Regions from separate parts of the Nocardiopsis sp. iso_25 genome, predicted to be linked through region 2. Evidence: predicted binding sites of a transcription regulator. Region 2 holds the regulator's gene; each other region holds the start of a gene.
The links. The regulator HrcA, encoded in region 2, represses chaperone genes, less so after heat shock. The targets are predictions, from matches to a motif close to TTGGCACTCTCNNNNNGAGAGTGCCAA.
Positions count from the first base shown of each region.

Region 1 (9,875 bases), 2.6 Mb from region 2:
GATGTTCTTGGACAGCTCGGTGCGGTCCACCCGCACGATCAGCCTCGTGTCGCCGACCGCGTCCCTCAGGGTGCTCCGGCGCGAGGCCACGGCCGGGTCGGCGGCGCTCTGGCGCAGCCCCTCCTCGTCCGCGCCCAGGGCGTGCACGCCCACCCCGACCACCCGGCCGCCGTGCTCCACGGTGCGCCGCTCGAAGTCGACCTTCGCGCGCAGGATCTCCTCGCAGCAGCGCAGGAAGGCCTCCGCCCAGCGCGGGCTCAGGAAGCCCAGCCGGTCCGCGCCCAGCATGCCCTCCAGCAGCTCGCGCGCGACCTGCCCGGGCAGCATCCGGAAGTACTCCGGGGGAGCCCACGGGGTGTGCGAGAAGTGGGCGATGCGCAGGTCGGGGCGGCGCGCGCGCAGGATCCGCGGCACCAGCGCCAGGTGGTAGTCCTGCACGGCGACGCGGGCGCCCTCGGCGGCGCCCGCCACCAGGGCCTCGGCGAACGCGTTGTTGTAGGCGGTGTAGTCCTCCCACGTCCGCCGGAAGTGCGAGCCGAAGGACGGCTTGTTGGGGGTGTCGTACAGCATGTGCTGCACGAACCACAGGGTCGAGTTGGCCACTCCGGTGTAGGCGCCGTCGAAGGTCTGCCGGGGGATGTCCAGCATGTGGACCCGCATGCCGTCCAGGTCGTGGGCCTGGTCCAGCCGGGCCTGCGGCGCCTCCGCGGCGGCCCGCCGGTCGGCGTCGGACAGGGCGGCGCACACCCAGATGCTGTCGATCTCGGTGGCGACCGAGATCATTCCCGACACCAGTCCGCCCCCGCCGCGCCGGTGCTCCAGCGAGCCGTCGTCGGCGGTCGAGAAGGACACGGGTCCTCTGTTGGAGGCGATGAGGATCTGTGCCTTGTCCACGTGGTGGTCCTCTCGGAGAAAAAGCGGTCGGGGCGGGGCGGTGGTGAAAGGGGGTCGCACCTTATGTCTCGCCTGTCGACAGCCGCCCCAAACCCCGCGCGGGTCAGCGGGGGTGCGCGTCACACGGCCGCCGCGCCGGGGGCGCGCCCCACCGGCCCGGACCAGCGCCGTCTCACCATGTGAGCCGTTTCGTGTTACCCGGGTCACCAGGCGTGGAAAACCGGTCGGCACCTCCGTTACAGTTGCGGTGCGGATCCGACAGGACCAGCACAAAACTTCATATTGCTCATCCAGAGGGGTGGAGGGACCGGCCCTGCGAAGCCCCGGCAACCATTCCAGCACGTGACACCCGCGAACCCGCGGGACGGCTGGGACAGGTGCCAACTCCGGCCTGGGGACAAGGTGTCCGCCAGGAAAGATGAGGGGAGACGCCTCGCCATGGCGATTGCCGCCACCGAACCCACCGCCGCCCGCTCCTTCGGCCCCGGCACCGCGCTCTCCTGTCGCGAGTGCGGCGAGCGCTACGAACTCACCCCCCGGTTCGCCTGCGAGTTCTGCTTCGGCCCCCTTGAGGTCGCCTACGACTTCGGGACCGTCACCCGCGCCGACATCGAGAGCGGCCCCAAGAGCATCTGGCGCTACCGCTCCCTCCTGCCCGTCCCGGCCAACGTCGCCGAGCTGCCCAACATGGCCCCCGGCCTGACCCCGCTGGTGCGCGCCGACCGCCTCGCCGCCGAGCTGGGCCTGGACTCCCTGCACGTCAAGGACGACTCCGGCAACCCCACGCACTCCTTCAAGGACCGCGTGGTCGCCATCGCCGTCGAGGCCGCCCGCACCTTCGGGTTCACCACCCTGTCCTGCTCCTCCACCGGAAACCTGGCCGGAGCCGTCGGCGCGGCCGCCGCGCGCGCCGGGTTCGAGTCCTGCGTGTTCATCCCCGCCGGGCTGGAGGAGGCCAAGGTCGTCATGGCCGCCGTCTACGGCGGCAAGGTCGTGGCCATCGACGGCAACTACGACGACGTCAACCGCTTCTGTTCCGAGCTCATCGGCGACCCGGTGGGCGAGGGCTGGGGCTTCGTCAACGTCAACCTGCGCCCCTACTACGGCGAGGGCTCCAAGACGCTGGCCTACGAGATCGCCGAACAGCTCGGCTGGCGCCTGCCCGAGCAGATCGTCGTCCCGATCGCCTCCGGCTCCCAGCTCACCAAGATCGACAAGGGCTTCCAGGAACTGGTCAAGCTCGGCCTGGTCGAGGACCGCCCGTACCGGATCTTCGGCGCCCAGGCCACGGGCTGCTCCCCGGTCGCGCAGGCCTGGGACAAGGGCATCGACGTCATCCAGCCGGTCAAGCCCGACACCATCGCCAAGTCGCTGGCCATCGGCAACCCGGCCGACGGGCCCTACGTGCTGGACATCGCCAAGCGCACGGGCGGATCGGTGGAGCACGTGGGCGACGACGAGATCGTCGACTCCATCAAGCTCCTCGCCCGCACCGAGGGCATCTTCGCCGAGACCGCGGGCGGCGTCACCACCGGCGTGCTGCGCAAGCTCGTCCGCGAGGGCAGGCTCGACCCCAAGGCCGAGACGGTCGTGCTCAACACCGGCGACGGGCTCAAGACCCTGAACGCCGTCGACGCCGGGGTGAGCGCCACGATCAAGCCGTCGCTGAGCGCCTTCACCGACGCCGGTCTGGCCTAGCCAGCGTCCTTCGGGGCCTCCGCTTCGCTTCGGCCCGTGTTCGGGCGCCCGGAGAACGGGAATCGGGTTGAAGGAGCGCAGTGGTGTCTCCGGCGGAGCCCCTCAGGCAACAGGATTCGGGTCCTGCTGCCCCGACCACCCGTCATCTCCCACGAGAAGGAAGTCCGCCATGAGCGCCAGCGTCCGCGTGCCCACCATCCTGCGCACCTACACCAACGACGCCTCCGAGGTCACCGCCGAGGGCGCCACCCTGGCCGAGGTCATCGACGACCTGGAGGCCAACTACCCCGGCATCCGCGCCCGCATCCTGGACGACGGCGGCAAGGTGCGCCGCTTCGTCAACGTCTACATCGGCGACGAGGACGTGCGCTTCGAGAAGGGCCTCCAGACCGAGGTCGCCGACGGCGCCCAGGTCTCCATCATCCCGGCGGTCGCCGGGGGCTGCTGAGCCCCGCCGTGAGGGGCGGCCGCGGCGCGACAGGGCGCCGGGCCGCCCCTTCGCCGTCCTCCGCGACCCGCGTGGCAGGGCGCTCCGGAAAACCCGGTGCGCCCGTGACCGCCGCTCCCTAGCCTGGGCGTATGGGCATCGAGATCCGGCTGTTCCGGGAGTCCGACAGGGAAGCGGTCATCGCTCTGGCACTGCGCGCGTGGGAACCGGTGCACGCCTCGCTGCGCCGGGTCCTGGGCGAGGAGGTCTACCCGGCCCTGGTCCCGGACTGGCGGCGCAGCCAGTACGACGAGGTGGCCGGGAGCGTCGACTCCGGGGACCAGCGCGTGTGGGTCGCCGAGGCCGACGGAGCGGTCGCGGGCTTCGCCACCGCCAGGATGCTGCCCGAGGACGACATGGGGGAGATCCACCTGCTCGCCGTCGACCCCGACCACCAGGGGCGGGGCGTGGGGACGGCGCTGACCGGGGCCGCCACCGACTGGATCCGCGAGCAGGGCGCGATGGTGGCCATGGTCGAGACGGGCGGCGACGACGGGCACGCCCCGGCCCGCGCCACCTACGAGCGCGCCGGCTACACCGCGCTGCCCGTCGTGCGGTACTTCCGCAAGCTGTGATGCCGAGCGGCCCGTCCCGGCCCGCCGCACCGCCCCGTTCCTGCTCGTAGGCTGGAGGGGATTCCGGTCGAACGAGGGTGGAGATGTCGGCGACGCGGCTGTTGGTCCTGGGTGTGGTGCGCATGGAGGGGCAGGCCCACGGGTACCGGGTGGGCCGTCAGCTCCTGGACTGGGGCACGGAGCACTGGGCCAACATCAAGTGGGGCTCCATCTACCACGCCCTGCGCAAGCTCTCCCAAGAGGGCAGGCTGCGCGAGTTCGTCGCCGAGGGGGACGAGGTGGTCGACCGCGTCTCCTACGCGATCACCGAGGAGGGCGAGGCCGAACTCCACCGCCTCATCCGCCGGGGGCTGTCCCACAGGGGGGACCCCGCGATGCTCTTCGCGGCGGTCACCCTCATGCCCGCCCTGCCGCGCGCGGAGGTCGTCGCGCTGCTGGAACAGCGCCTGGAGCTGCTGGAGAGGACCGACGAGGATCTGCGGCCCTCCGAGGGCTGGGGCGAGCCCGCGCACGTGCGCGAACTCTTCGTCCTGTGGCGGGGCACGATCGGGGCCGAGGCCCGCTGGACGCGTGAACTCGCCGCCTCCCTGCGGGCCGGGGAGTACACCATGGCCGACGACGGCCCCGATGCTTTCGGGCTGCCCCCAAGGCCTGGGGCCTTCGGCCCGCCCCCGGCGTCGGGGACGGTCGCCCGCGACCGCTGACCCGGCGGCCCGTCCGCTCCCGTCGGCTCCGCAGCCTCGGCTCTCCCCGCCCGTGCGGGCCTCTGTCGCCGGGGCCGCCTTACCGGGGGCGCGGGCCAGGTTCTTATTAAACTTTGAATATCTCGTCCGGTGGTGCACACTCTCTCTCGTACTCAAGTTTTAATAAGGAGAGGGATGATCCACACACGTGGGCTGACCCGGGACTTCCGGGTCGGCAAGGAGGTCGTCCAGGCCGTCCGCGGCGTCGACATCGACGTCGCCGAGGGCGAGCTGGTCGCCCTGCTCGGACCGAACGGCGCGGGGAAGTCGACCACGCTGCGCATGCTCACCACCCTGCTCGAACCCACCTCGGGCACCGCCGTGGTGGCGGGGCACGACGTCCGCACCGCGCCCGCCGAGGTGCGCCGCAGGATCGGCTTCGTCGGCCAGGGGCACGGCGCCGGAGAGGACCAGCGGGCCAGGGAGGAGCTGTACACGCAGGGGCTGCTGTACGGGCTCGACCGGCGCACCGCGCGCCGCCGCGCCGACGGGCTCCTGGACCAGTTGGAGCTGGGCGCCGCCGCCGACCGGGAGGTCACCAAGCTCTCCGGCGGACAGCGCAGGCGCCTCGACATCGCCATGGGGCTCATCCACGAGCCGGGGCTGCTGTTCCTGGACGAGCCCTCCACCGGGCTCGACCCGCACAGCCGCGCCAACCTGTGGGAGCACATCACCCGGCTGCGCGACCGGACGGGGACCACGGTCGTGCTCACCACCCACTACCTCGACGAGGCCGACGACATGGCCGAGCGGGTCCTGGTGATCGACCACGGTCGGGTCATCGCCGACGGCACCGCCGACGAGCTCAAGGGCAAGGTCTCCGGTGACCTGGTCACCCTCACCGTGCCGGACGCCGAACTGGCGCGCACCGCCGCCGAGGTCGCCGAACGGGTGCCCTCCGCCGGGACCGCGGAGGTGCTCGCGGAAGCGGGGCGCGACGCCGAGGTGCGCCTGCGCGTGGAACGCGGGGACACCGTGCTGCCCGAGCTGCTGCGCGGGCTGGACGCGGCAGGTGTCCCGCTGCTCTCCGTCCGGGTGCAGCGGCCCACCCTGGACGACGTGTTCCTGACCCTGACCGGACGCAGCCTGAGGGAGGAGGGCGCATGAGTTCCCACGAGGTGACCGCGACCCCGGCGGAGGAGGCCGGGACGCGGACGGCCGGGGCGACCGCGGTGCGGGAGCCGGGCCCGGTGCGCGACACCGTGACCGTCTTCGCCCGCCAGATGCGTCCGTTCCTGCACCGGCCGCTGATGCTGTTCTTCGGCATGCTGCAACCGGTGCTGTACCTGGTGCTGTTCGCGCCGCTGCTGACGGGGCTGGCCGGTGCCGAGGGGCAGGACCCGTGGCAGTGGTTCGTCCCCGGCCTGCTGGTGATGCTCGGCCTGTTCACGGCCGGGTTCGCCGGTTTCGGGCTGCTGCCGGAGATGTCCTCCGGAGCGCACGAGCGGCTGCTGGCCACCCCGGTGAGCCGGGTGTCGCTGCTGCTGGGGCGGGTCCTGCGCGACGTGGTGATGATGCTGGCGCAGATGGTGCTCATCCTCGTGCTGGTGGTGCCGCTCGGGTTCCAGGCGTCGTTGGCGGGCGCCGTCGTGGGGCTGCTCCTGCTCGCCGTCCTGGGCGCCGGGCTGGCCACGCTGTCCTACCTGGCGGCCCTGGCGGTCAAGCAGACCTACGTGTTCGCGCCCATCGTGCAGACGCTGATCATGCCGCTGATGCTGCTGTCCGGCGTGCTGCTGCCGATGGAGCTGGCGCCGCCGTGGCTGTACGCGCTCTCGCGGGCCAACCCGGTGGCCTACGTGGTGGACGCCGAACGCGCCCTGTTCGCCGGGCAGTGGGACGCCTCGGTCGCCGTCGGCTGGGCCGTGGCGGTGGTGCTGGCGGTCGCCGCGCTGGCCGGGGGGTCGCGGGCGATGCGCCGCCTCAGCTCCTGACCCGGGCGCCGCTGCCGCGGGTCGGGCCGAGGTCCGGCCGGAGCCGGGGGCGAAGCCCGGCCGGGGGCAGTGGAACAGGGCCGGAGCCGCGCGCCGGGAGAGGTCGGAACCGGTGCGCGGCTCCGTCCGCTCAGCGCGGAAAACCCGCATGTCATGCGGTGTTTGTGCAGGTAGATGGGGAAATGCCGGGACGGGAAATCGTGACCACATCGTTTGCACTCGCCGGGGGCGAGTGCTAAAAAGGGAACTGGTTAGCACTCGCCTTCACTGAGTGCTAACCGGATCGAGGCTGCGAGATCGCGGCTCCCGGCAGCAGGGTTGCCGGGAGGTTCCGCGGTCGTCCGTCGCGGGCGCATGCCTCGTCCCATCGCGTATCAGCCCGGTCACGGGAGGACAAGAACTCAATGGCAGCCAAACTGATCGCGTTCGACGAGGAGGCCCGTCGCGGCCTCGAGCGCGGCATGAACCAGCTCGCTGACGCCGTCAAGGTCACGCTCGGCCCCAAGGGCCGCAACGTCGTCCTGGAGAAGAAGTGGGGCGCCCCCACGATCACCAACGACGGTGTCTCCATCGCCAAGGAGATCGAGCTCGAGGACCCGTGGGAGAAGATCGGGGCCGAGCTGGTCAAGGAGGTCGCCAAGAAGACCGACGACGTCGCGGGTGACGGCACCACCACCGCCACCGTGCTCGCCCAGGCGCTCGTTCGCGAGGGCCTGCGCAACGTCGCCGCCGGCGCCAACCCGATCAGCCTCAAGCGCGGCATCGAGTCCGCCGTCGCGCGCATCAACGAGGAGCTCGGCAACCTCTCCAAGGACATCGAGACCAAGGAGCAGATCGCCTCCACCGCCTCGATCTCCGCCGGCGACCCCCAGATCGGCGAGACCATCGCCGAGGCCATGGACAAGGTCGGCAAGGAAGGCGTCATCACGGTCGAGGAGGGCCAGACCTTCGGGCTGGAGCTCGAGCTCGCCGAGGGCATGCGCTTCGACAAGGGCTACATCTCGCCCTACTTCGCCACCGACCTGGAGCGCATGGAGACGGTCCTCGAGGACCCCTACATCCTCATCGTCAACTCCAAGATCTCGAACAACAACGAGTTCCTGCCGGTCGTCGAGAAGGTCCTCCAGGCCGGCCGCCCGCTGGTCGTCATCGCCGAGGACCTGGAGGGCGGCGCCCTCCAGACGCTGGTCGTCAACAAGATCCGCGGCACCTTCAAGTCCGTCGCCGTCAAGGCCCCGGGCTTCGGTGACCGCCGCAAGGCCCAGCTCGGCGACATCGCCGTGCTGACCGGCGGCCAGGTCATCACCGAGGAGGTCGGCCTCAAGCTGGAGAGCACCGAGCTCGACATGCTCGGCCGCGCCCGCAAGATCGTCGTCACCAAGGACGAGACCACCATCGTGGACGGCGCCGGTGACGCCACCGCGATCGCCGGTCGCGTGAACGAGATCCGCAACGAGATCGAGCGCACCGACTCCGACTACGACCGCGAGAAGCTCCAGGAGCGTCTCGCCCGCCTGGCCGGCGGCGTGGCCGTCATCAAGGCCGGTGCCGCCACCGAGGTGGAGCTCAAGGAGCGCAAGCACCGCATCGAGGACGCCGTCCGCAACGCCAAGGCCGCGGTCGAGGAGGGCATCCTGCCCGGCGGCGGTGTCGCCCTGCTCCAGGCCAGCGTCCCGGCCTTCGAGAAGCTGGAGCTGGAGGGCGACGAGGCCATCGGCGCCGACATCGTGCGCCGCGCCATCGCCGAGCCGCTCAAGCAGATCGCGATCAACGCCGGCCTCGAGGGCGGCGTCGTGGCGGAGAAGGTCAAGAACCTGGAGCCCGGGTTCGGCCTGAACGCCGCCACCGGCGAGTACACCGACCTGTTCAAGGACGGCGTCATCGACCCGACCAAGGTCACCCGCTCGGCTCTGCAGAACGCGGCTTCCATCGCCGGTCTGTTCCTGACCACCGAGGCCGTCATCGCCGAGAAGCCGGAGAAGGCCGCCGCTCCCGCCGGCGACCCGACCGGTGGCATGGGCGGCATGGACTTCTAACAGGTCCGTGAGACCTCGGGCCCCCGGGCCCGCAGGTGTCTGAGGTCCGGATACGCGACCTCGCCCGCGACGACCGGGCGGCCCCTTCGGGGGTCGCCCGGTTTCGCCTTTTCCGGGCGAAACAGGCGCGGGCGGCACTGTCGTTCGCGGAAAGCCGGGGCTATTCTGCGAAGTGTCGGGCGGACGGGAACACGGAGCGTTACAGTTCCTGTTCGGAGGTGCAAAGCGAAATGAGTCTGGCTATGACGGAAGCCGACCCGGTGGTGGGCTTGTCTCGATGGGACTACTTGCTGAACACCTGGCAAGAGTTGGACGTGCCCGACGGTTGGCGGGCCGAGATCATCGATGACAACGGAGTCGTACTCGTGGCCCCCCCGTCTATGCCCCACAACATCATCGCGTCCTGGGTGCACCGGGCACTGCTTCTGGCCCTCCCCGACGGCTGGCACATCTTCCAGACGCTGGGGCTCCAGTTGCCGATGGTCGAGAGGCTGTACATGCCGGACCTGGTCGTCATGCCGGTGTCGGCCGCAAAGCAGGCGCGGATCCCCTGTCCAGCGGACGAGGCGGAGCTGGTGGTCGAGATCGTGTCCAAGAGCAGCAGGGACACCGACCGCAAGAAGAAGCTGTGGGGCTACGCGCACGGCCCGGTTCCGCTCTACCTGCTGATCGACGCCTGGGACGAGACAGGGCCGTCGGTCACCCTCTACGAACAGCCGAGCGACGGCCGCTACAACCACGCCACCACCGTGAACTTCGGGGCCGGGATTCGGTTGCCGAAGCCTTTCGACATCGAACTCGACACGTCCGAGTTTCCCGGCCCCGACCAGTGGCCGTCCTGAGGACGTGGGCGGCGGCCTGAGGGTTTTTCAGCCCGCGCCGTGCCAGGCCCGCCACAGGTCGGCGTAGGAGCCGCCGCGGGCCAGCAGCTCGTCGTGGCTGCCCAGCTCGCTGATCCGGCCGTCCTCCACCACCGCGATCCGGTCGGCGTCGTGCGCGGTGTGCAGCCGGTGCGCGATGGCCACCACCGTGCGCCCCGACAGCACCCCCGCCAGCGAGCGTTCCAGGTGGCGGGCCGAACGCGGGTCCATCAGGGACGTGGCCTCGTCCAGCACCAGCACGTCCGGGTCGGCCAGCACCACGCGGGCCAGGGCCAGCTGCTGCACGTGCGCCGGGTCCATGGAGGCGTCGCCCGACCCCACCCGCGTGCCCAGCCCCTCCGGCAGTGCGCGCACCCACGGCTCGGCGTCCACGGCGGCCAGCGCCTCCCACAGACGCTCCTCGTCCACCTCGGCCGCGCCCTCGGGCCGGTCCAGCGCCAGCGCCAGGTTCTCGGCGATCGTCCCCCGGAACATGTGGCTCTCCTGGCTCAGCAGGATCGCCCGCGCGCGCCGTTCCTCGGGGGGCAGGTCCGACACCGGCGCCCCGCTCACGCGGACGCCGCCCGAGGTGGGCGGGTGCACGCCCGCGATGAGCTTGCCCAGGGTCGACTTGCCCGCGCCGCTCGGGCC
Region 1 is NZ_CM149667.1:5,816,276-5,826,150, reverse strand. It holds gene AC0VX6_RS25070 (alpha,alpha-trehalose-phosphate synthase (UDP-forming)) at 1-894, opposite strand, end outside; SAM riboswitch class I at 1,178-1,319, shown strand; gene thrC (threonine synthase) at 1,333-2,592, shown strand; gene AC0VX6_RS25060 (ubiquitin-like small modifier protein 1) at 2,762-3,040, shown strand; gene AC0VX6_RS25055 (GNAT family N-acetyltransferase) at 3,172-3,654, shown strand; gene AC0VX6_RS25050 (PadR family transcriptional regulator) at 3,738-4,358, shown strand; gene AC0VX6_RS25045 (ATP-binding cassette domain-containing protein) at 4,533-5,504, shown strand; gene AC0VX6_RS25040 (ABC transporter permease) at 5,501-6,328, shown strand; gene groL (chaperonin GroEL) at 6,733-8,364, shown strand; gene AC0VX6_RS25030 (Uma2 family endonuclease) at 8,595-9,206, shown strand; gene AC0VX6_RS25025 (ABC transporter ATP-binding protein) at 9,234-9,875, opposite strand, start outside.
Region 1: groL (chaperonin GroEL) is a predicted target of HrcA. The motif match lies at 6,541-6,567, and genes of this name have one in related genera.

Region 2 (9,875 bases):
AGCGGTACCACGTCCCCTTGTTGGCGCCGTTGGCGCCCAGGACGCCGAACACGATAGCGACGACCCAGATCAGGGCGACCAGGAGGGATCCGATCCAGGACAGCTCTGGGAAGAAGATACCCAGGCCGATGAAGGCCACCCACGCGAAGAGGTAGGGGATCAGCAGGGTGAGCTGGAAGTTGGCCGCCTCGGACGCGTGGTGGCGCACGAACGGCGACTGGTTGCGCTTGGCGAAGTAGATGGCCAGCGGCGGGATCCAGCCCAGGCAGGCGATCACGAAGCCCGAAAGGTGGGCGAGCATGGCCACGAGCGTGCTGTTGTCGCCGCCCGGGGCGCCCTGCTGGGGCTGGCCCGGAACACCCGGCTGCCCGTACGCCGCGGGGGCGCCCGGGTAGGGCTGCTGCTGGCCCGGGACGGGCTGGCCGTAGACACCCTGCTGGGGCTGTCCGTACTCGCCCTGCTGGGGCTGGCCGTGGGGTTGCTGTCCGTACCCGGGCTGTGGGACGTAACCGGCCTGCGGGGCGTAGCCGGGCTGGGCGCCGGAGGGCTGCCCGTAACCCGGCTGGGCGCCGGAGGGCTGCGCTCCCGGAGCCTGGGCGTAGCCCTGCTGCGCCTGGTCGGGCTGCGGGGCGTACGGGGACTGCGCGCCGGAGGGCTGGCCGTAGGCGGGCTGCGCCCCCGGGGCCTGGCCGTAGGCCGCCTGCTGCCCGTAGCCGGGCTGCTCGGGGGCCCCTTCCGGCGGGGCGAAACCGGGCTGCTGCTGTCCGCCCGAGGGCTGTCCGTACTCGCCCTGCTGGGGGTGCGGCTGGCCGTATCCGGGCTGCTGTCCGTACCCGGGCTGCGGGGCGTAGCCCGGCTGGGCCCCCGAGGCCTGGCCGTACCCGGGCTGGGCGCCGGAGGGCTGCCCGTGACCCGGCTGGGCTCCCGAGGCCTGGCCGTAGCCCTGCTGCCCCTGCTCGAACTGCGGAGCGTAGGGCGAATGCGCTTCCGAGGGCTGGCCGTAGGCGGGCTGGCCCTGGCCGGGCTGGGGAGCGTACGGGGACTGCGCGCCGGGCGGCGGTGCGAAGTCGGGCTGCGCTCCTGGAGCCTGGCCGTAGCCCTGGTAGCCCTGGTAGCCCTGCTCGGGCTGCGGGGCGTAGGGCGGCTGCGCGCCGGAGGGCTGGCCGTAGGCGGGCTGCGCCCCCGAGGGCGGCTGGCCGTGGTCCTGGCCGGGCTGCGGGGCGTAGGGCGGCTGCGCCCCGGACGGCTGCCCGTAGGCGGGCTCCTGGCCGGGTTCCGGCTGCGGGGGCTGCTGTCCGTACTCCTGCTGCCCGTCCTGCCCGTGGTCCGGCTGCTGTCCCCGGTGGGGATCCTCCGGGGGCGGGGGGTTCGTCGGGGTCTGGCTCATGCTCTTCCTTGGCTCCGCTGGTGAGAGGGAGGTTCCTGTACTACCGTGCTGTACCGACGACCGCGCGGGCCGGAGGCGGGCGACCTCGGCACCGGACACGGGGACCGGAGCCTCGCCCGGGTCAAATCCTAGGTCCTGCCGCTCCCCCCGCGCGCGGCGCTCGCTAGGGAGCGTCCGGGTGCGGCCCGGTGACGAAGTCGATCAGCTCCTCCACCCGGCCGAGCAGAGCCGGCTCCAGATCAGCATAGGTACGTACCGACCCCAGGATCCGGCGCCACGCCTCTCCCGTCTCCATCCGCCAGCCCAGGGCGCTCACGACCCCCTCCTTCCAGGGGACGCCGCGCGGCACCTCGGGCCAGGCCCCGATTCCCACCGAACCCGGCCGGACCGCCTGCCAGACGTCGACGTAGGGGTGCCCGGCCACCAGCACGTGCTCGCCGCGTACCCGCTCGGCGATCCGCGTCTCCTTGGAACCCGGCACCAGGTGGTCCACCAGGACGCCCAGCCTCCTGCCGGGCCCGGGTGAGAACTCCGCCACGATCGAGGGCAGGTCGTCGACCCCCTCCAGGAACTCGACGGCCACCCCCTCCACGCGCAGGTCGTGGCCCCAGACCTTCTCCACCAGTTCGGCGTCGTGGACGCCCTCCACGTAGATCCGGCTCTCCCTGGCCGTGCGCGCCCGCGCGCCCGGCACCGCCACCGACCCGGAGGCGCTGCGCAGCGGACCCCGCGCCGCCGGGGCGGGGCGCACCAGGGTCACCGGCTCGCCGTCGACCAGGAACGCGGCCGGGGCGAGGTCGAACACGCGGCGGCGGCCGTGCCGGTCCTCCAGCGTGACGGTGGCCTTGTCCCAGGCCACCACCGCCCCGCAGAACGCCTCCCCGGCGTCCTCGACGACCAGTTCCCGTTCCAGGGGCACCTCGCGGACCGCCTTCTTCTTCGGGCGGCGCCAGTCCCCGGCGAGCACGTCGCGGCCGTAACGGCCGGTTCCCTTGGTAGCCACGGTCGTGCAGTCTACTGGTGGCGCGCGCCGGCGCCCCGGCGGCCGCGACGCGCGCCGCGGGCCCGGCGGGGACAGGGGCGGCACCGCCGCGCCGGGGCCCGGCCGACCGCGGGTAACCGTCAGGGTTTGCGGCCGGGCATAGACTTAGCACTGAGGACCATGGAGTGCCAGGAGGTGGCGAGTGCTGGATGAGCGCAAGCTCGCGGTCCTGCGTGCCGTCGTCGAGGACTTCGTCAACACCAACGAGCCCGTGGGTTCCAAGGCCCTGGCCGACCGTCACCGGCTCGGCGTCTCCCCGGCGACCATCCGCAATGACATGGTCGCCCTGGAGGAGGACGGCTACATCGCGCAGCCGCACACCAGTGCCGGACGCGTTCCTACGGACAAGGGGTACCGGCTCTTCGTCGACCGGCTCTCCTCGGTCAAACCGCTCTCCAGCGCGGAGCGGCGCGCCATCGAGTCCTTCCTCACCGGCGCCGTGGACCTCGACGAGATCGTCGCCCGGACCGTACGGCTCCTCGCGCAGCTCACCCGCCAGGTCGCGATCGTCCAGTACCCGTCGCTGACCCGCTCGTCGGTGCAGCACGTGGAACTGGTCCCCCTCGGGGGGCAGCGGATCATGATGGTCGTGATCACCAACACGGGCCGGGTCGAGCAGCGCGTCATCGACGGCCTGGGAGAGGTCCACGAGGCCGCCGTCAACGACCTGCGCGCGATGTTGAACCGGGCCATCGCCGGACGCCACCTCGGCGACGTGCCCGACGCGGTGGAGGACCTGCCTCCGCAGGTGCCGCCCGAACACCGCCAGATGGCGGTGTCGGTCCTCTCCGTCCTGCTGGAGAGCCTCGTCGAACGGCACGAGGAGAAGATCGTCCTCGCGGGGACGGCCAACCTCGCCGCCGTCGACTTCGCCGCCAGCCTCAGGGACGTCCTGGAGGCGCTGGAAGAGAACATGGTCCTCATCCGTTTGCTGGGAGAGGCCAAGGACCCGTCGATGCTCACGGTGCGCATCGGCGCGGAGAACTTCCACGAGGGCCTGAGGTCCACCTCCATCGTGTCGGCGGACTACGGTGTGGGAAACCAGTCGCTCGCCAAGATCGGTGTGGTGGGACCCACCCGGATGGACTACCCGGGGACGATGGGAGCAGTACGCGCCGTGGCTCGCTATGTCGGACAGATTTTGGCAGGACAGTAACCCAGTGGCCAGAGACTATTACCAGGTTCTCGGAGTGCGTCGCGACGCGTCCAAGGACGAGATCAAGAAGGCCTACCGGCGGCTCGCGCGCGAACTCCACCCGGACATCAACCCGGACCCCGCAACCCAGGAGCGCTTCAAGGAGGTGACCCAGGCCTACGAGGTCCTCTCCGACGAGAACAAGCGCCGGATGTTCGACATGGGCCAGGACCCCTACGCGCCCGGCGGCGGCGGGGCCGGGGGCTTCGGCGGCGCGGGCGGGTTCGCCTTCGACGACATCATGAACGCCTTCTTCGGCGGCGGCCAGCCCGGCGGGCGCGGCCCCCGGGAGCGGGTCCGCCGCGGGCGCAGCATCAAGATCCGCGTCGAACTCGACCTCGTGGAGACCGCGTTCGGGGTCAGCAAGGAGATCACCTTCCCCACCGCCATCCTGTGCGAGACCTGCCAGGGCGAGGGGACGGCGGCCGGTTCGCACCGCACCACCTGTGAGATGTGCCATGGTCAGGGCGAGGTCTCCCAGGTCACCCGGTCCTTCCTCGGCCAGGTCATGACCTCCCGCCCCTGCCCCCAGTGCTCGGGCCAGGGCTCGGTCATCACCAACCCCTGCGGCGACTGCGCGGGCGAGGGCCGGGTGCGCGAGAAGGTCACCCGCACCGTCAAGATCCCCGCGGGCGTCGACGACGGCACCCGCATCCAGCTCGCCGGGGAGGGCGAGGTCGGCCCCAACGGCGGACCGCGCGGCGACATCATCCTGGAGATCATCCAGCGCCCGCACCCCACCTTCGAACGCCGCGGAGACGACCTGCACTGCACGGTGACCGTCCCCATGACGGCCGCCGCGCTGGGCGCCTCCTTCGCCTTCGACACCCTCGACGGCACCGAGAACATCGACCTGCGCCCGGGCACCAACTCCGGCCACGTCATCACCCTCCCCAACAAGGGCGTCAGCCACCTCGACGGCGGCGGCCGGGGCGACCTGCGCATCCGCGTGGACGTGGAGACCCCGAGCAGGCTGGACGAGGAGCAGGAGGCCCTCCTGCGCAAGTTCGCCGAACTGCGCGGCGAGGACCAGACCCCGGGACGCTTCAGCCCCGGACACGGCGGGTTCTTCTCCAAGATCCGCGACGCCTTCGGCGCCAAGTGACACCGCCGGTCTTCCTGGTCGAGGCCGCCGCCCTGGCGGCCGACCGGGTGACGGTGGACGGCGCCGAGGGCCGCCACGCCGCCGTGGTGCGCCGCATCCGGGAGGGCGAGACCGTCGACCTCTCCGACGGACGCGGCCTGCGCGTCCGCTGCACGGTCACCGCGGTGGGACGCGACCACATCGTCTGCGCGGTGGTGGAGCGCCGGGAGGACCCGGCGCTCCGCCCCCGCCTGACGGTGGTCCAGGCACTGCCCAAGGGCGACCGGGGCGAACTGGCCGTGGAGATGATGACCGAGGCCGGAGCGGACGCGGTCGTGCCCTGGGCGGCGGAGCGCTGCGTCACCCGCTGGAAGGGCGACCGCGCCGCCAAGGCGCTGGCCAAGTGGCGTGCGACCGCCCGCGAGGCGGCCAAGCAGGCCCGGCGCGCGCGGATGCCCGAGGTCGCCGACCTCGCCGACCGGGCCGCCGTGGTCGGCCTCCTGGCGGGGGCGGACCTGGGCGTCGTGCTGCACGAGGACGGCGCCAGCCGCCTGTCGCAGCTGGAGCTGCCCGCGGAAGGGGACGCCGGAGTCGTCGTGGTGGTCGGTCCCGAGGGCGGCTTCTCCGACGCCGAGATGGAGGCGTTCGACGCCGCGGGCGCGGTCCGGGCGCTGCTGGGACCGAGCGTGCTGCGCACCTCCACCGCCGGGGTCGCCGCCCTGTCGGTGCTCCAGTCCCGCACCGGCCGCTGGTAGAGCGCACGCCCCGACCCCGAACACGTGAGAGGCGCCCGGACGTGTGTCCGGGCGCCTCTCACATGCTCTTGCGGACAGCTCCCGCGCGTGGGGACCAACCCCGACGTGCGACGGGCCGCCCCGGAGGGGCGTGTCAGCTGCTGGGAGCCGTCTTGGCGCCGTTGTCGCCCCCGGTGGTGCCGGTGCCGCCCGTGCCGGTTCCGTCGCCTCCGGTTCCGCCGCCCTCGCCGCCGGTGCCGTCACCGCCGCCGGAGGGCTCCTCCCCGCCGCTCCCGCCGCCGTTGTCGCCGCCGCCCTCCTCACCGGTGGACCCGTCGCCGGCGCCGCTGCTGGGCTCGTCGGTGGGCTCGCACTCCTCCTCGGAGGCGGCCTTCTCGTCCTTCTCCTCCTCGGAGCTGGACGGGGTCGGGGAGACGGGCTCCTCGGGCGTCGGACACGTGGCGGCGGCCGTCACGCCCTCCTCGGAGGGAGCGGGCTCCTCCTCGTCGTCCTCCGGGGTGGGGGAGGAGGCCGGGTCGCGCGGCGGCTCCTCCTCCTGCTGGGTGGTGCCGTCCACGGAGCCGGTGGAGGGATCGGGAGCGGCCACACCGCCGCCCTCGCCCTCCTCCTCGGCGGGCGCGCCCTCGCGGTCGGCGCCCGCGGGGACGATCTCCAGCACGTGGTCGCGGACCTGGGGGCTGGAGATGACCACGGACCCGGCGATCAGGGCGGCTCCCGCCACCGCCACCGCCGGACGTAGCCAGGGCATACCGAACCAGGCCGAACCGCGGTTGCGCTCGGTGCGCTCACGGATCAGGTTCAACGCCTCGGGAGAGGTCGTGACCGCGTCGGCCTCGGCCTTGAGCAGGTGGCGCAACTGCTCCTCGAACGGATCGTTCGTGGGGTTCGTGGGGCTGGTCATGTCGTTTGCTCCAGAACAGAGCGGAGCGCGGAGATACCGCGGGACGTGTGGCTCTTCACCGCACCCCGGCTGATCCCCATGGCGTCCGCGATCTGTGCCTCGGACAGGTCGCCGTAGTACCGGAGCACGATGGCCTCTCGCTGACGGGTGGGTAGTTTGCGCAGGGCGCGGATGACGGCTTCGCGCTCCAACAGGCTCAGCGCGCCGTGTTCCGCGCTGGGGGCGTCGGGCAGGGCCTTGGGCGCGTGCTTCTCCACGACCGCCCTGTGGCGGAGCACGGACCGGGCCTTGTTGACCACGGCCTGGCGCAGGTAGGACAGGGCCTTGTTCGGGTCGCGCAGGCGGCGCCACGCTCCGTGCATGGCGACGAACGAGTCCTGGACGACCTCTTCCGCGGTCGCGTGGTCGCGGACCAGCAGGGCGGCGAGCCGAACGAGCGGACGGTAGTGCTCCCGGTAGAGCTCCGTCACGGCGTGGTCGGCGTCCCACTCCACCGAGAGCGGTGCCGTGGTGGCACCGGCCACCATGGTTTCTGTCGTCACATCAGTTCGACGCACACCCTTGTCGCGGGGTTTACGAAAGGGCATACCTCTTCTTTTCCAGGTAGACGTGCGTTTCAATCCGAACACGCGGGAATATGGCCGGGGCCGGACGGAGCCGACGACCTGACGCGCACGGGTGGAAAGCCTATCGCGCCCGGGGCGCCGGGCGTCGCCGAACCCGCTCGCCCGCGGTGCCCCGCAGGCCTTCCGCCGTCGGCCCGCCCGACGGCGACCTGCGGCATCATGGTCCCGGACGAAACCGAGAAGGCGGCCGTTCCCTCGGCCGCGCAGACGGAAAACAAGGTGAGCGATGGTCCAGGACGACTGCCTTTTCTGCAAGATCGTGAAGGGGGAGGTGCCCGCCGAGATCGTGCGCGAGAGCGAGCGCGCGGTCGCCTTCCGCGACATCAACCCCCAGGCGCCCACGCACGTGCTGGTCATCCCGCGCGAGCACTACCCCAACGCCGCCGAGGCCGCCGCGGCGGACACCGGCCTGCTCGACGAGATCGTCCGGGTGGCGCACGAGGTGGCCGCGGACGAGGACGTCGCCGACCAGGGCTACCGGCTGGTGTTCAACACCGGCAGCGGCGCAGGACAGACGGTCTTCCACCTGCACGGGCACCTGCTCGGCGGCCGCGGGCTCAACTGGCCCCCCGGGTAGGGCGCGGAACCGGTCCGGCCCGCGGACGCCGACGCCCCCGACCCCACCCCTCCCGCACGTCGTCCACAGGCGGAAATAACGGATCGAGTCGGGCGGAGGCGGCTTGTTGAAGTTCTCCCCCGGATGAATCCGGGGGATTCCCGCCTACCTCGCGGTGGTGGGCTTGACGCGACGAGCGCGCCTGACGACTGCCCTCCCGGCAGCCGGGAGGGCCACCACGTGGCCGATCCGGTACAGGTGCAAGATGTTGCGGGCCGCGTTGTAGCCGGCGTTCGCCGTAAAACCACAACCGTCCTTCTTGCACACGAACGTGGCCTGGTTCTGGCAGCTGCCGGGCGTGGTGAAACCACAAGCCGAACAGCGCTGGGAGGTACCTGGAGCAGGCACTCTCACCAGGGTGCCGCCCCGGTGTGCGAGCTTGTACGCCAGCATCGTGACCGTGCGTCCCCATGCCTCCTGGGCGATGGCGCGGTTCAGGCCTGACTTCTGGCGGACTCGCTTCCCGGGTTGTTCGATCGTGCCTTTGGCGGACTTGGTCATGTTCGTGATGGTGAGTGCCTCGACCACGACCGTCCCGTACCGCTCGGCCAGAGCGGTGGTCACCTTGTGCTGCCAGTCCCGGTGGCGTCGCGTGGCTCTTGCGCGCAACCGGCGGATTCGGCCATAGGTGCGGTGTAGGCGGCGGCTGGTGCGCTCGCCGGGTTTGCGGTGTGCTTTGCGGTGGGCGGCCCGCCGCTCCAGACGCAGCAGTTCGTCCCTCTCCTTGGGGGTCAGCCACTTGTCACGGTCGGCCGTACCCTCCTCGGTTCTGGCAGGCCGCCTGTGGTCCTGGTGATTGCCGTCCGAGAGCGCGAGGGGCACGGTGACGCCCACGTCGATACCGACATCGGGTCCCTGGTGAGATTCGGGCGCACTCTCCACGGTCTGCACGCGGAAGGCGATGTGCCAACCGATGGCGTCTTTGACCAACCGGGCCCCGGTGATCCGGTTCTCGGTGTTCGCCCGGTTGCCCACGGGCAGGTCCTTGGTCCAGCGGAACCTCGCACGGCCCACTTCGGGGATGTCGACCATGCCCCAGCGGCGGTGTACCCGCACGGTGTCCAGGTCCCGGCCCTGGGGAACGTCCACACTCATCACCGACCGGAGCCGGGATTTGAAGGTGGGTTCGTCGGCGCGTCCCGCCCAGCAGTTCTGCCACGCCCGCAAGTAGGTTTTGAGCACCGCCTGGGAGGCTTGGGCGGGCAGGTCAGCCAGGAAGTCGATATCCTTGCGGGCTTGCTTGATCGCGGCGTCGGCGTCCTTGAGGTCCACCCGCTGGTTCTCGCCCACCATGGTCCACCAGTCGTGGAGTGCGTTCCACAGAGCACGGGCGGCGTGTGCCTGACCATCCAACTTCGACACCTGCTCAGGCGAGAGCGCCAGTCGGGCGCGGTGCCCGACCTGCCGCTTGACTGGGGTGTCGTGACTCATAGCCATAAAATTACCATTGGTTTATGTCACCACGATGGGAACCAAACTCTGAGGTACGCACCGGACGTCATGTTGTTTATGACCTTCATGCCCACTTGGTTTTCCTCACGAAGTATCGGCGTGGGGCTCTCACCGAGGAGATGCTCGCCAGGTGTGAGGAGATCATGCGCGAGGTGTGCGCGGACTTCGAAGCCGAGTTGCGTGGGTTCAACGGCGAGGACGACCACGTACACCTTCTCGTGCGCTACCCACCGAAGGTTCAGCTCTCCAAGCTGGTCAACAGTCTCAAAGGGGTTTCGTCCAGGCGGATGCGCCAGGAGTACGACGCGCACGTGCGCCGGTACCTGTGGGATGGCCGCTTCTGGTCCGGTTCCTATTTCTCCGGATCATGCGGCGGAGCGCCACTGGCTGTCGTGCGTCAGTACATCGAACAGCAGCAGCGCCCGGCCTGACGGCCGGAGCGCTCTCGGATAAGACGGGTAGAATCGTCCATGTGGGCTTCGAGGGTTCGGTGTGACCGTTGGGAACACCGGCGCGCAAGCTCCGACCGGGCGCCGTCCGCGGCGTCGGGACCGTCCACCAGGTGCGCCTCCCGCAGGGGTCGGGCAGGCGCCCGACCGAAGGGTAGGGACAGCGGCCGCACGGCCTCACCATGTCCGAGACAACGCACACGCACCCGCCACGGGACACCCAGGTCAAGGTCGTGGTGCCCGACGAGCACACGATGGTCAGCCTGCTGGGCTCCAGGGACGAACTCCTCAGGGCGTTGGAGCGGGCCTTCGACAGCGACATCCACGTGCGCGGCAACGAGTTCACCATCAGCGGCTCCCCGGAGGAG
Region 2 is NZ_CM149667.1:1,678,531-1,688,405, forward strand. It holds gene AC0VX6_RS07325 (DUF4870 domain-containing protein) at 1-301, opposite strand, end outside; gene AC0VX6_RS07330 (DUF3097 domain-containing protein) at 1,551-2,390, opposite strand; gene hrcA (heat-inducible transcriptional repressor HrcA) at 2,572-3,585, shown strand; gene dnaJ (molecular chaperone DnaJ) at 3,590-4,729, shown strand; gene AC0VX6_RS07345 (16S rRNA (uracil(1498)-N(3))-methyltransferase) at 4,726-5,463, shown strand; gene AC0VX6_RS07350 (prolipoprotein diacylglyceryl transferase) at 5,597-6,364, opposite strand; gene AC0VX6_RS07355 (SigE family RNA polymerase sigma factor) at 6,361-6,891, opposite strand; gene AC0VX6_RS07360 (histidine triad nucleotide-binding protein) at 7,217-7,567, shown strand; gene AC0VX6_RS07365 (RNA-guided endonuclease InsQ/TnpB family protein) at 7,712-9,037, opposite strand; gene tnpA (IS200/IS605 family transposase) at 9,061-9,489, shown strand; gene AC0VX6_RS07375 (PhoH family protein) at 9,690-9,875, shown strand, end outside.

Region 3 (9,875 bases), 2.8 Mb from region 2:
GCCGCCTCCCTGCGCTCGGCGTCGGCCTTGGCGGCCTCCCGGAGCAGGACAAGGTGTCCGGCGAACAGCAGCACCGGCGGGGCCGCCACCCACCAGGGCCCCAGCCCGAGGGCCACGGCCACGAGGGTGGCGGCGTTCACCAGGGTCAGCGTCGTGGTGCGACGGCGGCGGCGGGCGATGACGCGGGCGCGCGGCCCGGACTCGGCGCGGTAGCGCCCCGGACGCGGCGCGTCCCCGCCGTGCGCGGGGGCGTCCGCCGGGGCGGTGTCGTAATCGTCACGGCGCAGGACCTGGGTCTCGGTGGCGTCCGGGTCCTCCGCACGCCCCTCGGCGTCCTCCCGGGCCTCGGTCTCCGCGGGTTCGTCGTCCTCCCGCGGGTCCTCGTGGAAGGTGTCGGGGTCCTTCCGCAGCAGCATCGGCACCAGGACTATGAGCCACACCACCACGATGGCCAGGTACAGAGGAGAGCTGCTCATCACCCCTCCTCACGATGACGGCCACTGGACGTTGATCGACACCTCGTCGACACCGCGCCGCGTGGTGTCCCGGGGGACGGAGACGTCCCGCCGGGGAAGGCCGCCCCCGTCCCTCCCCGGACCCGGGAAGTTTCCGGTGCGCCATATCCACGCGTTGCCCGCATCGTCAATGCGTCTATGTTCCGCACGGTACGACCCCGTGTCCATAAATGCGCCACATTCTGACCGGAGTGTCGCAAGATTGTGGACTCTCAGTTTCGGACGCCCTGACCCCGGGGGTGAAAGCACAGGTCAGCCAACGACTGCGGAGTGCAGTCCCAATTCAACGCAAAGTAATGAGTCAATGTCACTAAAGTCAGGTTTAAGTTCCGGATGCTTCTGTGATGTTGGCACGTTCAGTTCGGCTCCGGGTACGGACTCGCCGGATCGCGCGGATCCCGGCCGCCGTTCGGGTCCTGTGGCCCCAAAGCGGAACCGGGGCCGGAACCGGGTTCCCCGGAGGGCCCGGAAGAGGACCCGTGGCGCCACCGGTACATCAGCCCCCGGGGGACCTCCTCCGCGGTGATCGCGTAGCAGATGTGGTCGCGCCAGGCCCCGTCGATGTGCAGCTGTCTCCTGCGCACGCCCTCGTCGCGAAAGCCCAGTTTGGCGACCACGCGTCTGCTCGCCCGGTTCTCGGGCCGGACGTTGGCCTCGATCCGGTGCAGCCCGACGCGGAAGAAGGAGTGGTCCACGGCCAGCGCGACCGCGGTCGGGGTGATGCCGAGCCCGGCGTGGGCGCTGTCGATCCAGTAACCGACCTGCGCCGACCTGGCCGAGCCCCACACGATGGCACCCACCGTGATCTGGCCGACGAACCTGTCGTCGTACAGGACCGCCCAGGGCATGGACAGGCCCTGCCTGGCCTCGTGGCGGATGGACTGGAGCATCGAGACGTAGGGGGTGAGCCCGGTGGTGCGCAGCGGCATCTCCGGATAGGTGGGCTCCCAGGGGCGCAGCCACTCCTCGTTGCGCGAACGCGTGTCCCGGAGCGCCGCGGCGTCGCGGAGCCGCAGTGGCCGGAGTACGACCGGACCCTCCTGGAGGGTGACGGGCCACCCATGTCTGCGATTCACGACCGTCCCTTCGATGCCCTCGGCACCGTAGCCCAGCGCTGCGACACCGGACGCGGAGGCGTCGGGTTCCCGTCGCCGGTGACGGGCTCCAGTATTCCACTCCCGGGGGCGCGGCATGGCTGCGGTCGCCCCAGCGGGCAAGAATCGGATGATTCTTAACTCCAATACTCCCGTACCGAAAACCGGCCCTGCCCCAAGGAATTCTCAACGGTCGGAATGCCCGGGATGTGATTCCGGTCATTGTCCGGTGTCATTCGGAGCGGGCGTGGTCGCCTCCGCGCAGCTGGTCCACCGCGTGCCGCAGCACCGGCGCCAGCACCTCCATCCCGTCGGCGGCACCGCCCCGGGAGCCGGGCAGGTTGACCACGAGCATCCGGTGCCCCGCGCGCTCGGCGACCCCGGCCAGGCCGCGCGACAGGATCGCCGTGGGCACGCCCTTGTCCCGGCCCGCGGCCCGCAGCGCCTCGGCGATCCCGGGGATCTCGTAGGACAGCAGCGCGCGCGTCACCTCGGGCGTGTGGTCGTGCGGGGTCAGCCCGGTCCCCCCGGTGGTGACGACGGCGTCGAGCCGCTCGTCCAAAGCGCGGCCGATGGCCCGGGCCACGGGTTCGCCGTCGGGGACCACCCACGGTCCCACGACCGCGCAGCCGATCCCGCGCAGCCCCTCGGCCACGACCGGCCCGGAGCGGTCCGGGTACACTCCCGCCGCCGCCCGGTTGGACGCAGTGACGACCGCCACGCGGGGGGTGAGGGCCCCGGCGTCAGTCACCGCGCCTCCAGTGGCCCTTCCTGCCGCCGGTCTTCTCCTCGACGCGCACCCCGGTGACCTCGGCCGCCGGGTCGATCGCCTTGACCATGTCCACCAGTCCGAGGGCCGCGGCCATGACGCAGGTGAGCGCCTCCATCTCCACGCCGGTGCGGTCGGCGGTGCGGACCGTGGCACGGATGTCCACGCCCGCGTCCACGACGGTGAGGTCCACGTCCACCCCGTGCACGGCGATGGGGTGGCACAGGGGCACCAGGTCGGGGGTGCGCTTGGCCGCCTGGATCCCGGCGATCCGGGCGACGGCCAGGGCGTCGCCCTTGGGCACCTCTCCCCCGCGCAGGGCGGCGACGGCCCCGGGGCCGAGCAGCACCCGCCCCGACGCGGTGGCGGTGCGCGCGCTCACCGTCTTCTGCGAGACGTCGACCATGCGGGCGGCGCCGGACCCGTCCAGGTGGGTGAACCCGGAGGGGTGGTCGGCCCCCTCCCGCCGTGGGGTGTCGGTCATGGGCCCGCCAACTCCTCCGCTCGGAACGCGGGACGCGGCCGGTCGGCCCCGTCCGGGCGCGCCGGAGCGCGCCACCACGACCGTACGGCACTCCCGGGGCCCCCGGTCCCCGGGTCCGCGGACCCGGGCGGGCGCGGCTCAGGCCGGTTCGGGCAGGCGCACCACCTCGACGCGGCTGCCCGCGGCCAGTTCGGTCACCTCCTCGGGCACCACCACGAGCGCGTTGGCCCCGGCCAGGGCGGACAGCTGGTGCGAGCCCTGGTGCGACGCCGGGGACACCGTGGACTCGGCGTCGCGGCCGTAGGGGGACTCCTCCAGCACCGCGCGCAGGAAGGAGCGTCGCCCGGGCGGGGAGGTGACCGGCGAGGTGAGCAGGGCGCGCATGCTCGGCAGCGGCCGGGGGTCGAGCCCGCGCAGGCGGCGCAGCGCGGGACGGACAAAGACCTGGAAGGACACGAAGGCGCTCACCGGGTTGCCGGGCAGCGTGATGATGGGGGTCCGGTCCGGGCCGATGACGCCGAAGCCCTGGGGCTTGCCCGGCTGCATCGCCACCTGGACGAACTCCACGGTGCCCTCGCGGGTGAGCACCTCCTTGACCACGTCGTGGGCGCCCATGCTCACGCCGCCCGTGGTCACCACGACGTCGGCGCGCACCAGCAGGTCGTCCAACGTGTCGCGCACCGTCTGGGGGTGGTCGCCCACGAACCCGTGGCGGTGCACCTCGCACCCGGCGTCGCGCGCGGCGGCGGCGATCATGAAGCTGTTGGACTCCCAGATCTGGCCGGGGCCGAGCGGGCGCCCTGGCTCGACCAGCTCCTCACCGGTGGAGAGCACCATCACGCGGGGGCGGGCGTAGACCGGCACCGAGCGGCGCCCGACGGCCGCCAGGACGCCCATCTCCCCCGGGCCGACGCGCACGCCGGGCCGCAGCACGGTGGCGCCCGCGGTGACGTCGTCCCCCGCGCGGCGCACGGCGTTGCCCTCCTTCACCGGCCGGTCGAAGGTCACGCTGGCCGTGCCGCCGTCGGTCCACTCGACCGGGACCACCGCGTCCGCCCCCGAGGGCATGGGCGCGCCGGTCATGATCCGGGCGGACCTGCCGGGCAGGACAGCCGTCGGGGAGGGGTCCCCCGCCGGGATGTCGGCCACGACCGGCAGCCTTACGGGGTTGTCCGGCGAGGCCGACTCCAGGTCCGCGGCGCGCACCGCGTACCCGTCCATGGACGAGTTGTCGAAGCCCGGCAGCGACACGGGCGAGGTGACGGCCTCGGCCAGCACGGCGCCGTGTGCCTGGAGCAGGTCCAGCTCGGTCGGCACGGGCTCGGGGATCAGTGCCAGGACGTCGGCGACGTGCTGTTCGACGCTCTTCACGGGGTTCCTCCCGGTTCGCGGTTCCTGTGGTGGCCCCGCCTCCCCTCCCTCAGGAGACGGCTCACGCCCCATTCTTGCCGCGTCCGGCCCCATATGCGGCGCGCCGGGCCCCGGTCGGGGCGCCCCGGGTCCCCGGTCAGGGGCGCTGGGCCTGCGCGCGGTCGACGAAGTCGCGCAGCCAGGGCAGCAGTTCGTCGGCGAGGTCGGGGCGGCGGCAGGCGAAGTCCACGACCGTGCGGATGTAGTCGGCCTTGTTGCCGGTGTCGTAGCGGCGGCCTCGGAAGAGGACGCCGTGCACCGTGCCGCCGTCCTCGGGCTTGCGCCGGGCCAGCTCGCGCAGGGCGTCGGTCAACTGGATCTCGCCGCCCCGGCCGGGCGGGGTCTCGTGCAGGACGGGGAAGACCGCCGGGTCGCAGACGTAGCGGCCGATGATCGCCCAGCGGCTCGGCGCCTGCTCGGGGGCGGGCTTCTCGACCAGGTCGGTGACGGTGACGACGTCGTCCTCGTCGGTGGGCTCGATGCCCGCGCACCCGTACAGGGACACCTGCTCGGGCTCCACCTCCATGAGGGCGACGACGCTGCCGCCGTGGCGCTCGCGCACCTCGATCATGCGGCGCAGCAGGTCTGCGGACTCGATGAGGTCGTCGCCCAGCAGGACGGCGAAGGGGTTGTCGCCCACGTGCGCCTCCGCGCACAGCACCGCGTGGCCCAGACCGCGCGGCTCGCCCTGGCGGACGTAGTGCACCTGGGCGAGGTCGCTGGACTCACGCACCGAGCGGAGCCGGGCGTCGTCACCCTTGGCCTCCAGCGCCTCCTCCAGCTCGTAGGCCCGGTCGAAGTGGTCCTCGATGGAGCGCTTGCTGCGACCCGTGATCATCAGGACGTCCTGGAGGGAGGCGGCCACCGCCTCCTCCACGACGTACTGGATCGCGGGCTTGTCCACGATCGGCAGCATCTCCTTGGGCGTGGCCTTGGTCGCGGGCAGGAAGCGCGTGCCCAGGCCCGCGGCGGGTACGACCGCCTTCGTGACGGACACGGAACCGGAGGGTCGCTTCTGGTCGGTGGAGTCGTTCATGTCGGCACTTTAGGCCAGCGGTCGGCCGTCTCCGCGCCTCCACACACAGGAGGGCGCCAAGAAGTACGGATCGTTTCGGACCGCGGAGGGCGGCCCGCCACCGCGTGTTCACCGCGCGGGGCAACCGGCCGGTTCGGGGCGGTGCCACACTGGGGCCATGGGCGAGAGCGAACTGCGTGGGGCCAAGGCCGATCTGCGGAGGGGTTTCCTGGAGCGGCGGCGCGCCCGGGGTCCCGAGGAGCGCGCCCGGGCCGGGTCGGCGGTCCGCGACGCGCTGCTGGACGTCCCGTGGCTGGCCATGGGCGGGACGGTCGCCTGCTACTACTCCGTGGGCGGCGAGCCCGACACACGCAAGCTGGTGGCGGCGCTGTGGAAGCGCGGCGCCTACGTGCTGCTGCCCGTGTTCCTGCCCGGCGGCGAGCTGGACTGGGCCGCCTTCGACGGGCCGGACTCCCTGGCCCCGGCCGGGCACGGGCTGCTGGAGCCCGTGGGCCGCCGCTACGGGCCCGACGCGCTGGCCCGGGCCGACGCCGTGGTCTGCCCGGCCGTGGCCGTGGACCGGCGGGGGACGCGCCTGGGGCGCGGCGCAGGGTGCTACGACCGCGCGCTGGCCCGCAAGGGCCCGCACGCACCGGCGATCGCCCTGGTCCACGACGAGGAGTTCGTGGAGTCTCTGCCCGCCGAGCCGCACGACCGGCCGGTGGACGCCGTGGTCACCCCGTCCGGCGGGGTGCGGGTCCTCGGCGCGGGCGTGTGGCCGGGCGGACCGGCCGAGCGGGAGCGGCTGAGCCGGAGGGGCTGAGCGGAAGCGGCCGGGCCGCGGGGACGGAGGACGCGGGCGGGATTAACCCGGGCGCCGGGGGCGTTGTCGCTGGCGGTCGCGCTCCGGCGGCGCCCGGCGCCCGGCCGTTCGCGCCCCCGCGCCTGTCCCTGCGGGCGAGGCCCTGTCACGGCTCCGGTCGGCGAGCGCGTACTATTTAGCAGTCAACGGGCGAGAGTGCCAGCAAGGAGGACCCGAACAGTGCCTACGTACCAGTACGCGTGCACCGAGTGCGGCGCCCAGATGGAGGTCGTGCAGAGCTTCAGCGACGACGCGCTGACCGTCTGCCCCGAGTGCGAGGGCCGCCTGCGCAAGGTGTACTCCGCCGTGGGCATCGTCTTCAAGGGCTCCGGCTTCTACCGCACCGACAGCGGCAAGTCCTCCAACAGCTCCGTGCTGACCGGCTCGGGCTCCTCCGAGAGCAAGGACAGCGGGAACTCGGGCTCCACCGACTCCTCCTCCGCGTCCTCCGCCTCCTCGGACACCAAGAGCTCCTCCTCGGACACCGGCAGCAGCACCACGGGCAAGGCCGCCAGCACCAGCGCCACCGCCGCGACGAGCTGACCCGCCGAGCCGTTGACCGCCACCGCGCCGCCGACCCCTCGGCGGCGCGCGGCACGTCCGGCCCCGGCGGACGCGACGAGGCGCTGACGGCCCCGCGCCTCCCCCTCCGAACCCCCCAGCGGTCCGACCCGGTGCGCGGCCCGCGCGATCGGGCCTGTGGACAACCTCCGAACGGCCCCTCCGCGGCCTAGCGTTGGGGGTATGACCAACTCCGCACCCCTCCCCTACCGGCACCGTCGCGCGCTCATCCGGCTCCTGGACCGGCACCGGCGCGCCGTCGCCGCCCTCCTGGCCGCCGCCGCGCTCCTGAGCGCCGTCCTGGCCGTACGCCCTCCGCCCGTGCCCGTCACCCGTGTCCTGGTCGCCTCCCGCGACCTCGGCGCCGCGGACCCCCTCGCCGAGGGCGACCTCACCGCCCGGGACCTGCCCGCCGGGTCCGTGCCGGGCGGCGCGCTCGCGGCCGACACCGCGACCGCCGGGCTGCGCCTCAACGCCCCGGTGCGCCGGGGGGAGGTGATCACCGACGCCCGACTCGCCGACCCTCCCGCGCGGGCCTACGGCCCCGGCCTGGTCGCCGTCCCGGTGCGGGTGGCCGACCCCGGCGCGGTGGGCCTGCTCTCCCCCGGCAGCCGGGTGGACGTCCTCGCCGCCGGAGGAGCCGACGACCTCGCGCCGGCCCGGGCGGGCCCCGCCGTGGAGGTGGTCAGCGACCGCCCCGTCCTGGCACTGCCGAAGGAGGAGTCCTCGGGCGGCGGGGAGGGCGGCGCGCTGATCGTCGTCGCCGCCACGCCCGTCGAGGCCAGGAGCCTGGCGGGCCACGCGGCCGGCTCGCGGCTGTCCATCACCATCCGCGGTTGACCGGCGACCTCCAGTGGGCAAAGCTGGCCGGGCGCCGCGGGCTCCCACCAGGGGATCCCGCTCCGGCGCCCGTACGGACACCACGAGTATGTAGGGCTTGTATCCATGCAAGGCTTCAAGAAGTTCCTGCTCCAGGGCAACCTGGTGCAGCTGGCGGTCGCGGTCGTGATCGGCGCGGTCTTCGCCAACCTCATCACCGCGTTCACCGAGGGGTTCATCACCCCGCTGATCGGCATCTTCGGCGGGGTTCCCACCTTCGGCGACCTCTACTTCGAGATCAACGGGAGCCGGTTCCTGTACGGGGCGTTCGTCGACGCGCTGATCTCGTTCCTGATCACCGCAGCGATCCTGTACTTCTTCGTGGTCCTGCCCGTGGCCAAGGTGGTGGAGCGCTTCGTCAAGGCCGAGGAGGCCACCACCCGCGAGTGCCCGCACTGCTTCAGCGAGATCAGCAAGAAGGCGTCCCGCTGCGCCCACTGCACCAGCGAGGTGGTGCCCGAGACCGCCGCCTGAGGCGGTGGGACGCGCCGGGGGCGGCCCCGTGCGGGACCGCCCCCTGAAAGACGCCGCGGGTCAGCCGGTGTACTCCCAGTGCCAGGGCTCGAAGGGGCTGGACTTGGCCCAGGCCGGGTGGTGCCAGCCGAATTCGGCGCCGTTGGCCTCCATCCAGAGCCAGCGGTCGGAACGGTAGTTCTGGATGCCGCAGCCGAGGTCGATCGCCTGCCCCAGGCCGTGGTTGCTCGTGCCGGGGACGGCCGCGAAGCCCGGCGCGACCTGTCCGTAGACCCGGTGCTGGTTGGGCAGGTCGCGGTAGGCGCTGGTGATGCAGATGTTCTCGCCGTACTCGTCCACGTACCTGGCGTTGAGCTGGAGGAAGTCCACGGCCGCGTCGGCACGCAGCTTCTTGTCGTCGTAGAGGTCGCACAGGGAGTTGGCCGGGAGCAGGCCGTTGGCCGCACCCTGGGCGTTGGCGGCCGCGTCCGGGTCGCAGTCCCCGGCGGCCATGTAGGCCTCCGGGTCGATGCCGCGGTCCTCCAGCTCCTGCACCAGCTCGTTCGTGGTCTGCTCGGACCGCTCGCGCAGGGCCTCGATGTCCGCGGCCAGCTCGACCTGTTCGAGCTGGGTGGTGGTCTGCAGCTCCTGCGCCTGGCTCGCCAGCTCGACCTGCTCCTCGCGCAGGTCGGTGGCGTCCTGGATGAGCGCCTGGTTGTCCTCGGAGATCTTCGCCGCGTAGGACTGGGTCTGCAGGTCCTCGGTGAGCGACCCCGAGGCCAGGACGGCGAGCATGCCGCCGTCGGGCTGCTTGTACAGCGTGCTGGCCAGCTGGGCCAGCGGCTCGCGCATCTCGTTGAGTTCGAGTTCGGTCTGCTGGAGGTCGTAGATCGTCTGGACCAGCTCCGTCTGGGCGTCCTCCAACGCCTCCTGGCGGTCGACGAGGTCCTGGTTGGCCTCCTCAAGCTCCTGGGAGGCGGTCTCGGCCCTCTCTCGGAACTCCTCCAGGCTCGCCTCGGCGGGCTCCAGCACGCCGACGGGCACCGGCGCCACGAGGAGCGCGGTGACGAGCGTGAGCGTCAGCGCCTGTGCGAAGCGGACCCGGTAGGACAGGGCGAAGGCGGTGAGCGCCCCGCCGCCACCCGGTACGCGGGACCTGCGCCGCGCCGCATCAGAAGTGAACGGCACGAATGATCCTCCGGCTGCTTTTCCTCGAACACCTACCCGTGACCGCAAGGCAACGTACTACATGTCCACATGCGGCCACGCGAGATCGGTCCACCGGACGGAGCGGGTCGCGGACGGGCCCCACCCCGCCCCGCCGCCCTCTGCTCCGGGCTTCGGTGAAACACCTGGTCACCGCCGGGCCGGTCAACGCCGAGCCCGCTCACCCGTCGTTATCGACGGTACATATGCGGCCATAACACGACATGCGTCATGAACAACGTCACACCGCACCAGGACAACCAATCGTAGGTCAGCGTACTCCGCCATGCACGCAGAGTCCCCCAACCGCCCTCGCCGGAGGCGGACCGACACCCTATCCACGTCCATCCTGGGTTAGGCTTGGTCCGGTGACGGGGTAAGACATACCCGCGCCGGACCCATGGCTCCGTAGCTCAGGGGATAGAGCACCGCTCTCCTAAAGCGGGTGCCGCAGGTTCGAATCCTGCCGGGGCCGCATAGCGCGGGCTGCTGCCCGCCGGTCTTCGACCGGCTCGCAGCAGCCCGCGATGCTTTCCGGGGGAAGACCCCCCGAGGCGCCCCCTGTGGCTGGGGCCGAGCAGATCGGCGAGGTGGGCGGAGCGAGCCCTTACAACGCGAGGCCGCGCC
Region 3 is NZ_CM149667.1:5,676,250-5,686,124, forward strand. It holds gene sepX (divisome protein SepX/GlpR) at 1-476, opposite strand, end outside; gene AC0VX6_RS24415 (GNAT family N-acetyltransferase) at 872-1,591, opposite strand; gene AC0VX6_RS24420 (MogA/MoaB family molybdenum cofactor biosynthesis protein) at 1,842-2,360, opposite strand; gene moaC (cyclic pyranopterin monophosphate synthase MoaC) at 2,353-2,862, opposite strand; gene glp (molybdotransferase-like divisome protein Glp) at 3,001-4,233, opposite strand; gene galU (UTP--glucose-1-phosphate uridylyltransferase GalU) at 4,370-5,308, opposite strand; gene AC0VX6_RS24440 (5-formyltetrahydrofolate cyclo-ligase) at 5,466-6,110, shown strand; gene AC0VX6_RS24445 (FmdB family zinc ribbon protein) at 6,330-6,692, shown strand; gene AC0VX6_RS24450 (SAF domain-containing protein) at 6,894-7,550, shown strand; gene AC0VX6_RS24455 (MscL family protein) at 7,656-8,063, shown strand; gene AC0VX6_RS24460 (D-alanyl-D-alanine carboxypeptidase family protein) at 8,124-9,230, opposite strand; tRNA gene AC0VX6_RS24465 (tRNA-Arg) at 9,651-9,723, shown strand.
Region 3: AC0VX6_RS24445 (FmdB family zinc ribbon protein) is a predicted target of HrcA. The motif match lies at 6,286-6,312, and genes of this name have one in related genera.